3 regions of the Bradyrhizobium sp. SZCCHNRI3043 genome follow, and region 1 is predicted to be linked to each of the others. Evidence: predicted binding sites of a transcription regulator. Region 1 holds the regulator's gene; each other region holds the start of a gene.
What was found. Region 1 encodes LexA, which represses DNA repair genes until DNA is damaged. Its sites were predicted from a motif close to TGTTCNNNNTGTGTTCNG; they were not measured.
Positions count from the first base shown of each region.

Region 2: QX124_RS24940 (YifB family Mg chelatase-like AAA ATPase) is a predicted target of LexA. The motif match lies at 1,383-1,400, and genes of this name have one in related genera.
Region 3: recA (recombinase RecA) is a predicted target of LexA. The motif match lies at 1,971-1,988, and genes of this name have one in related genera.

Region 1 covers NZ_JAUHID010000014.1:34,514-37,790, reverse strand. Annotated here, with positions in the region: gene QX124_RS23560 (ComEC/Rec2 family competence protein) at 1-722, shown strand, start outside; gene QX124_RS23555 (hypothetical protein) at 677-895, opposite strand; gene QX124_RS23550 (hypothetical protein) at 1,119-1,559, opposite strand; gene lexA (transcriptional repressor LexA) at 1,819-2,517, opposite strand; gene glp (gephyrin-like molybdotransferase Glp) at 2,724-3,277, opposite strand, start outside.
Region 2 covers NZ_JAUHID010000016.1:8,135-11,411, forward strand. Annotated here, with positions in the region: gene QX124_RS24930 (outer membrane lipoprotein carrier protein LolA) at 1-127, shown strand, start outside; gene QX124_RS24935 (DUF2336 domain-containing protein) at 147-1,217, opposite strand; gene QX124_RS24940 (YifB family Mg chelatase-like AAA ATPase) at 1,447-2,985, shown strand; gene QX124_RS24945 (hypothetical protein) at 3,088-3,277, shown strand, end outside.
Region 3 covers NZ_JAUHID010000013.1:20,218-23,494, forward strand. Annotated here, with positions in the region: gene QX124_RS22725 (hypothetical protein) at 1,224-1,517, opposite strand; gene recA (recombinase RecA) at 2,080-3,168, shown strand.

The DNA.
Region 1 (3,277 bases):
TGATCGCGGTGACGCGCTGGGTGGCGGCGCTGCCTGGCGCGGTCGGGCGCATCCCGGGCTTCGGCATCGGTCCGCTGATCCTGGCCAGCCTCGGCGTCATCCTGATCGGCCTGCTGCGCACACCGCTGCGCTGGTCGGGTGCCGTCGGGCTCGTGGTGGCCACCGCGTGGGCCGCCACGACGCCGCTGCCCGATGTCCTGATCGCCGGCGATGGGCGTGCGGTGGCGGTGCGCGGTCGTGACGGACGCCTGCATGTGATGCGCACCGGCAAGGACGTGTTCGCCACCAAGGAGTGGCTCGCGGCCGACGCCGATGCCCGGCTGCCGGCGGATTCATCGCTCGCCGATGGCGTCTCCTGCGACGAGGCGGGCTGCGTGGTCGCGATGGTCGACGGCCGATTCGCCGCCTTGACCCTGCGCGCCGAGGCGCTCGACGATGATTGCGCCCGTGCCGCGCTGATCGTCACCGCGCGCGCCGCGCCGTCATCCTGCGCGGCGGCCGTCATCGATCGCCAGCGCCTGCAGCAGCAGGGCGCCTTGATGCTGGTGCAGCGGGGCACCGGCTTCTCCGTCACGCCGGTGCGCGCCGGCGGCACCGACCGCCCGTGGTGGCCGGCGCCCGCCGAGGCCGGCGAGTTCGACACGACGCTGACGCCGCGTGCGCCGGTGTCGCGGCTTCAGGACGCGACGCCGCCGGAGACGGAGCAGGGCGAGCAGGATTGAGCGCCGGACAGCTCGAACGTGCTGAGATGATACAACGTGCTGAGATGATACTCGGTGTCGTCGGGTCCATCGAACAGCGAGGGACCTTCGACCAGCGTGAACGCAGCGCCCGGATATCGTTGCCAGACGGCGATGTCATCAACCGTGACCGTTAGCCATCCGAACGCAAGCATGTAGCGGCCGGGCTCGGTGATCCGGTCGGCCTTGTTCCAATCGATCTTGTTGACCGCGGCGGCAAGCTCCCCCGGCACACAATGCCGGCCGAGGGATGTCGTTCCTATTCGATGCGATGCCGGAGCGTGAGGTTCGCCCGAAAGGACCTTGCGCTTGCAGAAACCAAATCTCCCCCGGCCGAAAGCTCGCTCATGACCGAGAGAAATGCGGACGCGCAGGCGCTCAGGTGATGCTGATGCGGCGAATCGGTGTGGCCTGCGAAGCCGGAACGTCCTCCGCCATGCCCGGGCGGCGCTCGGCCGGCTGCTTGCTGACCGGCAATTGTAGCACGGTGACGCGCTGGCCCTCGCAGAGCTGGGTCACCAGCACGTGGCGGCCGTCGGCGAATTCGATCGCGTCGTGATGGCGATCGGGGATGTGCGTCTCGATGCTGTTGAACTTCGCGACGCGCTCGCGGATCGTCCGGGTCCAGAGCCAGCGGCTGTCGTAGCGGACGTCCTCGACAAATGCCAACTCGGTGCCGGGCAGCATGCAGACGGCGACGGTCGGCTCGCTCTCGAGGGCGAAGCCGCGGGTGGCGGTGCCGCGGAAGGTCATCGAGATCAACGTCTCGCCGACCTTGGCGGGACGGGACGCAACCGCATGGAGGCTGTAGTCACACATCGGATCGCTCCTCGTTGAGAGATAGCCGACCCACGCTCCCCCCGGACAGGCGCAGGCCTCTATCAGAGTGGACATCGATGGTGATGTTAGCGCGCGCTTCACGGCAATTCTGCGCTGATCTGCACCGCGTGCGCCCGCGGGCGATCACAAGCGTTTGAGCATGCCGCGCTGCACATCCTGAGGTGCATTCGCGTGTGACCAATTTCGATCGGCGGCGAAGCGCGTGCGCCCGTCGCCGATCGACCGATCGCGTCCGCGATCAGTACTTGCGATACAGCCCGACCAGCTTGCCTTGGATCTTCACCCGGTTCGGCGGCAGGATGCGGACCTCGTAGGCGGTGTTGGCCGGCTCCAGCGCGATCGATGCGCCGCGGCGGCGGAAGCGCTTCAACGTCGCTTCCTCATCGTCGATCAGCGCTACCACGATGTCGCCGGTGTCGGCGGTCTCGTTGCGCTGGATCAGCGCCATGTCGCCGTCGAGGATGCCGGCATCGACCATGGAGTCGCCGCGCACCTCGAGCGCATAGTGATCGCCGTTGCCGAGCATGTCGGCGGGCACGCTGATGGTGTGGCTGCGCGTCTGTAGCGCCTCGATCGGGGTACCGGCGGCGATGCGGCCCATCACCGGCACCGCAACGGGGCGCTCGCCATCGTCCAGCGCGGGAGTGCTGGTGCGCACCTTGCCGAGATTGCCCTCGATCACCGATGGGGTGAAGCCGCGGCGGTTGTTGGCGGCCTGTGACAGCTCGGGCAGCTTGATCACCTCGATCGCGCGGGCGCGGTTGGGCAGCCGGCGGATGAAGCCGCGCTCCTCGAGCGCCGTGATCAGGCGATGAATGCCGGACTTCGAGCGCAGATCGAGCGCATCCTTCATCTCGTCGAAGGACGGCGGCACGCCGGCTTCCTTGAGCCGCTCGTTGATGAACCGCAGAAGTTCGTACTGTTTGCGCGTCAGCATCTCGACCTGGTCCCCAGTTTGTTGTCGTCCGAGTCCAGGAGCTGCGCCTTGAGCACAAACCGGCTGAGAGCGCCTTGGAGTCGGACCATCATCGCGTCGCCCGCAACATACTAAAAACAAATCATGAACGGACACTATATGTTCGATGTGTGTTCCGCAATCCTTAAATTGTAGTGAACGGGCCGGGCTTTGCCGGGGGAAACGGCCTAGCTCGGCAGGCGCAGGATCTCGCACGGGCTGCCGGCGGCGGCCTTCGGCGCAAACGCCCGCCGGATCACCAGCGCCTGCGAGAGCGCGAGATTGCCGAGCAGCGACGAATCCTGCTGGGTCACCGGCGTTGCGATCAGGGTGCCGTCGGCGCGCTCCTCGAGCCGCGCCCGAAGATAGTCCTCGCGCGAATCGTTGGCCCCCAGCTCGCGGCCGAGCAGGGCGGTCTCGCGTGGCATGCGAGCTTCGTCGCGGCCGAGCAGCCGCCGAATCAGCGGCACCAGGAACAGGATGGCGCAGACATAGGACGACACCGGATTGCCGGGCAGTCCGATCACCCTCATGTCGCCGAGCCGTCCGTGCATCATCGGCTTGCCCGGCCGCATCGCGATCTTCCAGAACGCCATCTCGACGCCCTCGGCTTCGAGCGCCTTCTTGACCAGGTCGTGATCGCCGACCGAGGCGCCGCCGGTCGTGATCAGGATGTCGGCCTTGGCCTCGCGCGCCCGCCGGATCCCGGCGATCGTGGCCTCCATCGTATCCGCGGCGGTGC
Region 2 (3,277 bases), on a different contig from region 1:
GACCGTGACCGATCCGCAGGGCTACGACACCACGATTGCCGTCTACAATCTCGATACGACCAAGAAGCTCGATCCGGCGATGTTCAAGATCGACTTCACGGCCTATCCGAGCACGCCGCCGGGCTGACGCCGCCTCTCGCGCTCGCTCAGCGCGATTCGAGCCCGCGCACCTTCCATTGCGCTTCGGACAGTGCAAGCTTCTCGAAGCGCTTGCGCGCCTCCTCGAGGTCATCGGCCGGAAGCGCGTCGCAGCCGGGCCGGCCGCGCAGGATCATCGACGTCGTCGCCCAGCTCAACCGCGCCGCCTTGCAGGCCAGCAGCAGATCCGTGAGACGATCCTCCTCCAGCAGCGCTTCGATCGTCTCGATGGTGACGACGCAGAGCAGCGCCAGCGCTGCGATCACGGCAGGGAAATCGCCGGTGGCGCAGAAGCGGTTGACGGCGGAGTCGCCGAGCTTGCCGGTGCGGCTGAGGGCGGCAACCTCGGCCTTGACCTGCTGATAATCCCAGATCGCGCGCATTGCCGCGCCGGGCGAGCGGGTCGGCGTCGCCTGCAGGGTGGCGCGGGTCGCCGGCGGTGCGGCCTTGATGAAGCGGGCGCGGGCGCCCTCGCTCGCCGCGGCGACGAAGGCCCGCGACAGCTTGGCCGGCAGATCTGTGCGCAGCGCGAGCTTTTCGGCGAGATCCTCGTCGCGCTCGGCGATCTTGAACAGGCTGCGATAGCCATCCTCGGACAGCCGGGCGGAGAGGTTCTGTGCCAGCGCCATGCGCACCGCCGGAAAGCCGCGTGCGATCAGCTGCGTCGTGAGGCTGTCGCCAATGCCCCTGCGGCTGGCGAGCGCGACGAGATGCGCCGGGCTGCCGGTGCGGATGAACTCAGCGAGGTCGCGCTCGGTCAGCACCGCCGCCTTGGCCAGCATCGGCCCGGCGACGCGCAATTCGGGGTGAACGGCGAGCAGCCGCGCGGTGGCGTAAGGCGCACGCTCGACGCCGGCGAGCGCCATGCTCAGCTCGGCCAGCAGCTCGGTCGCGACCTGCGGCATCAGCCGAGCGAACATCTGGTCGTAGAGATCGAGCTGCTCGTCCGATGCGGGCCGCGGACCGGCCAGGAACAAGCTGGTGGTCCGGCGCAGCAAGTCGGTGGCGAGCTCGGACACCGTCCGCGCATCACCGGCGGGCGTCTTGGCGGTCGGAGCTGCCGCAGGCGCTGGAGGCATCGCACGTCCCTCGTTGGGCGCCTCTTGGCTATGACAGAGGCGCGGGTCGATCATCAATTGAGGAAGAATGCGAAGGCCGGACTAAAGGGGCGTTAAGCCCGGCGGACGGAGCTGCAACCCGCGCGGCTGTCGTTAATGGACTGCAACAGAGCGTGGCAACGACCGTGTTCCTGTATTGTTCTTGCGAACAATCCCTGCTTCCGCTAGCTTAGTCGCTGGGAGGGGCATCATGGTCCAGCGCGTTTCCACCGTCGCCTTCGAGGGGATCGAGGCCCGCGCGGTCGACGTGCAGGTCCAGGTCGCGCCCGGTCTGCCGGCGTTCGCGATCGTCGGCCTGCCGGACAAGGCGGTGTCGGAAGCGCGCGAGCGGGTGCGCTCGGCGCTGATCGCCTCGGGCCTGGCGCTCCCGGCGCGGCGGATCACCGTCAACCTGGCGCCGGCCGACGTGCCGAAGGAAGGCAGCCATTACGACCTGCCGATCGCGCTGGGGCTGATGGCCGCGATCGGCGCCATTCCGCCGGATGCGCTCGGCGGCTTCACCGTGCTGGGCGAGCTCGGCCTCGACGGCTCGATCGCGCCAGTCGCCGGCGTGCTGCCGGCGGCCATCGGCGCCAATGCGCGCGAGGAAGGATTGATCTGCCCGGCCGCCTGCGGCGCCGAGGCGGCATGGGCGAGCCCGGACTTGCAGATCATCGCGGCGAGCTCGCTGATCCAGATCGCCAACCATTTCAAGGGCACGCAGGTGCTGTCGCGGCCGCAGCCGAAGATCCAGGAGGCACCCGCAAGCCTGCTCGACCTGCGCGACATCAAGGGCCAGGAGAGCGGCAAGCGCGCGCTCGAGATCGCCGCTGCCGGCGGGCATCATCTGCTGATGATCGGCTCGCCCGGCGCCGGCAAGTCGATGCTGGCGGCGCGGCTGCCCTCGATCCTGCCGCCGCTGTCGCCGGCGGAGCTGCTGGAAGTCTCGATGATCGCCTCGGTCGCCGGCGAGATCGAGGGCGGCGCGCTGACGTCACGGCGACCGTTCCGCAGCCCGCATCATTCCGCCAGCATGGCGGCGCTGACCGGCGGCGGCCTGCGCGCCCGCCCCGGCGAGATCTCGCTGGCGCATCAGGGCGTGCTGTTCCTCGACGAGCTGCCGGAGTTCGATCCGCGCGTGCTGGATTCGCTGCGCCAGCCGCTGGAGAATGGCGAGGTCTCGATCTCCCGCGCCAACCATCGCGTCACCTACCCTGCCCGCTTCATGCTGGTCGCGGCGATGAATCCGTGCCGTTGCGGCAACGCCTTCGAGCCCGGCTATGCCTGCAAGCGCGGCCGCATCGACCGCTGCACCGCCGACTATCAGATGCGCATCTCCGGCCCGTTGATGGACCGCATCGACCTGCGCATCGAGGTGCCCGCGGTCACCGCCGCCGACCTGATCCTGCCGCCGTCCAAGGAAGGCTCGGCCGAGGTCGCGGCCCGCGTCGCGGCCGCGCGCGACCTGCAGCGCGCCCGCTACGCCAAAGCCGGCCTGCCGCACATCCGTACCAACGCCGAGGCGCCGGCCGCCGTGCTCGACGAGATCGCCAGGCTCGATGCGCCCGGCCAGAAGCTGCTGCGCGAAGCCGCCGAGACGATGCGGCTGTCCGCCCGCGGCTATCACCGCGTGCTGCGCGTGGCGCGGACGCTCGCCGATCTCGACCACGCCGAGGCGATCGGCCGGCTGCATCTGGCCGAGGCGCTGTCGTATCGCGCGCTGGCGGAGGACAATCGCCATGCGGCGTAAAGGCGCCCCGTCCCCTCAACACTCTGGTAACGACTTCTCTTTACGCTCCGACAACCATAGGGCCCGCGTTCCGTCATCAGGCCTTCCGCGTCGGTGCGTATCATGTTGCGTTTCAAGGTCCTCGTCTCGGCCGTGCCGCTGATCGCGGCCGCGGTCATCGCCAGACTCGAATTGGTGCCCTCCCCGCAGCCCTGCATTGCCGTCGGTGCCGACAGCGTCTCGCTCGGCTCCGCGCCCTTTCACGCCGATCTCCATGTCGACTTCACCGATGACCCCGCGCGCGCAACCACGC
Region 3 (3,277 bases), on a different contig from region 1:
TGCGGCGCAATCGGACGGATTGCGGGCCAACGAATGAGCCTCGGAGAATGAGCCTCGGACCGCCGCGGTCCGAGGCTCGGCGTCAACGTCGTAGCTTCCCAGCGAGGGCAGTTCGGCAATGACGTAGTTAGATTAGTGCGAAACTTGTAGGCGCGCCTTGCGTCAGATCAAGGTTGCCATCTCGATCAATCGCCGTGGGACGCGCGCCTAGCTGTGATCGAAGATCCGTTCCGGCACGACTGTCAGTCGGTAGGCGATCTGCGTCGCGCCGTCGACCATTTCCAAGAGTTCATCGCAAGCCGGACAACGCCTCTCTCCCGCGGCGCCTTGCTGCGAGTGAAGCTCGATCCTTTGAAGGCCGGCCCTGCAGGACGGGCACGTCACGTCATCTCTTGTCATCGCCAATATGAAGCGCAACGCAAGCGATCCGTTCCTCGACATCACGACAATGACGGGGGGATGCATCCCGAGCGGAGCTATCAACGTCGAAAGCCCCGGACGTCGTCCGGGGCTTTCTTTCGGCGCGGATGGTTTCAGGGCCGGGCGCCTACGGGTGACGGAGCCTGCAAATGTTGTAGCTGGCAGGCTGCAAGGGATCGGTCGACGGCACACACCACGGCGATACACCAAAGGCGATACACCACTGACAATGTGCGGCCACATCATCGCAACGAACAAACAAATCCGGGGCTGATCAAAAATTTGCTCAGACGTACGACAACCACGATTCTATAACGCAACCCAAAGTTTATGACAATGGTTTGTGGCTTGAAGATGTCGTGAGCGCCGCGTGCTGCGTGATGCGGATCACGCCGGCTTCCATTCGGCCCACTCATTCGCCCGGTCATAGGGGGCTGCGCGAACGGCCCTCGTGGCTCCCTCTGGCATGGCACGAGACAGCGTCCTGGGGTTCGCCGTTTCATCTGTCGCTCCGTCATATGGCGGCCGTCGAGCTGTTCGCGCGCCGGCCATTGCTTCGGTCGGGACGCTGGGTGCCATTCCGATCCAGATAGCCGCGGCAGATCCGCGGACGCTTCTGTTGCGGAACGTCATGGCCGGACACAGCTTGCGCGCGGCCGAGCATTGCATGCGCATCTGCATCGAAACGGTGCGCCTGCACGCACGATGAGCCGAACAAAAGCAGAAGAGGCGAGGGAACTTCGTTCCTGTCAGGAGAACCCCGGAATGTGCGATCTACGCACGCGTGTAGGAGTTTGGTAGTTTCAAGGGAAAGACCTGACGAGCACGATCGGTCCAACGATCGCGGCGTTGAAGTCGGCGAGGTCTTCGCTGGGAATCCAGTACTCGAGATGCTCGCGGCCGCCGGCCTCACGCACCTCGTAGTTGTCGATGAAGCCTCGCAGGATCGCGAAGCGCAGCACATGGCCGCGGCCGCTCGCCGGCACGTTCCAGTCCCGTGCGATCTTCACGGCATAGTCCTCGGTCAGCACCGGGTAGAAGATCGGCTGCTCCGGAAGGCGCGGCGGAAACGCACGCATGCCCGACGCCTCGATCAAGGCAAGCTCCTTTGGGCCGACGGGGCGCCACAACGTGAGGGTCTGTTCCTTGTTGGATCCGGTCATGCTGGTCCCGAAAATTGGAAGCGGTGTGCGATGCCCGCAGAGAAGGACCAGCAGGATGATAGGGCACGGCCGGGACGATACTAACAACTTATAATTGAGTCGACGTCTGCCGCAGGCGTGGGAAGCGAGGTTGGAGCGCTCGGACAGGCTGGTCATCATCCGCGCGATCGCCGGTCGGCGGCTGCGCCGCTCGCGCACATGGCTTCCGCCTCCAGCCGGATCAGGATCCTTTCGCGGTCGCCGTCATCCAGCACCCCGTACTTCGCTTCTGGGCGCGCTGATCGGGCAGCGCTCCCTCGCTGCTGCTCGGTGGACTGCGCGCCGGCCCTCGAGTGGCAGGCGTGTCCCCCGCGGTTGTCAGGGGGGCTGAGAGCGATGATTCTTGAGAAGAACATATTGCGAACAAAGAACGGATGGAGTACATTCACCTCAAGATTGCTGGCCGACCTCGTTAACCGTTTGTCCATCTCGCGAATCCCCGCCATAAGGAGCGCCAATGTCCGCCACCGCCCTGCGTATCGTCGAAGGTTCCTCAATGGATAAGAGTAAGGCGCTCTCTGCTGCGCTGTCCCAGATCGAACGTCAGTTCGGCAAGGGTTCGGTGATGAAGCTGGGCAAGAACGACCGTTCGATGGATGTCGAGACGGTGTCGACCGGCTCGCTCGGGCTCGACATCGCGTTGGGGATCGGCGGGCTGCCAAAAGGGCGGGTGGTCGAGATCTACGGGCCGGAATCATCGGGCAAGACCACCTTGGCGTTGCACACGGTGGCCGAGGCGCAGAAGAAGGGCGGCATCTGCGCCTTCATCGATGCCGAGCACGCGCTCGATCCGGTCTATGCGCGCAAGCTGGGCGTCAACATCGACGAGCTGCTGATCTCGCAGCCGGATACGGGTGAGCAGGCGCTGGAAATCTGCGACACGCTGGTGCGTTCGGGGGCGGTCGACGTGCTGGTCGTCGACTCCGTCGCGGCGCTGGTGCCCAAGGCCGAGCTCGAGGGTGAGATGGGCGAGTCGCTGCCCGGCCTGCAGGCCCGCCTGATGAGCCAGGCGCTGCGCAAGCTGACCGCTTCCATCAACAAATCCCACACCATGGTGATCTTCATCAACCAGATCCGCATGAAGATCGGTGTGATGTATGGCTCGCCGGAAACCACCACGGGCGGCAACGCGCTGAAGTTCTATGCCTCGGTGCGCCTCGACATCCGTCGCATCGGCGCGATCAAGGAGCGCGATGAGGTGATCGGCAACACCACCCGCGTCAAGGTGGTGAAGAACAAGCTGGCGCCGCCGTTCAAGCAGGTCGAGTTCGACATCATGTATGGCGAGGGCGTGTCCAAGATGGGCGAGATCCTCGATCTCGGCGTCAAGGCCGGCATCGTCGAGAAGTCCGGCGCCTGGTTCTCCTACGATAGCCAGCGTCTCGGGCAGGGACGCGAGAATTCGAAATCGTTCCTCAAGGCCAATCCGGACATGACTGCCAAGATCGAAGCCGCGATCCGCCAGAACTCCGGCCTGATCGCCGAGCAGATCCTGGCCGGCAATGCCGAGCGCGACGCCGACGGTGAGGAGCCGGCGGAAGAGTAGGGGTACGGCGGCGGCGGGCGCCGTGGACGTTGAGTTGCCGACGTTCCAGCGCCCGTTTGCAGATGTGTGGTGCTCTGCCGAAATCTGCGGCTGCTGCATTCCCGAATGC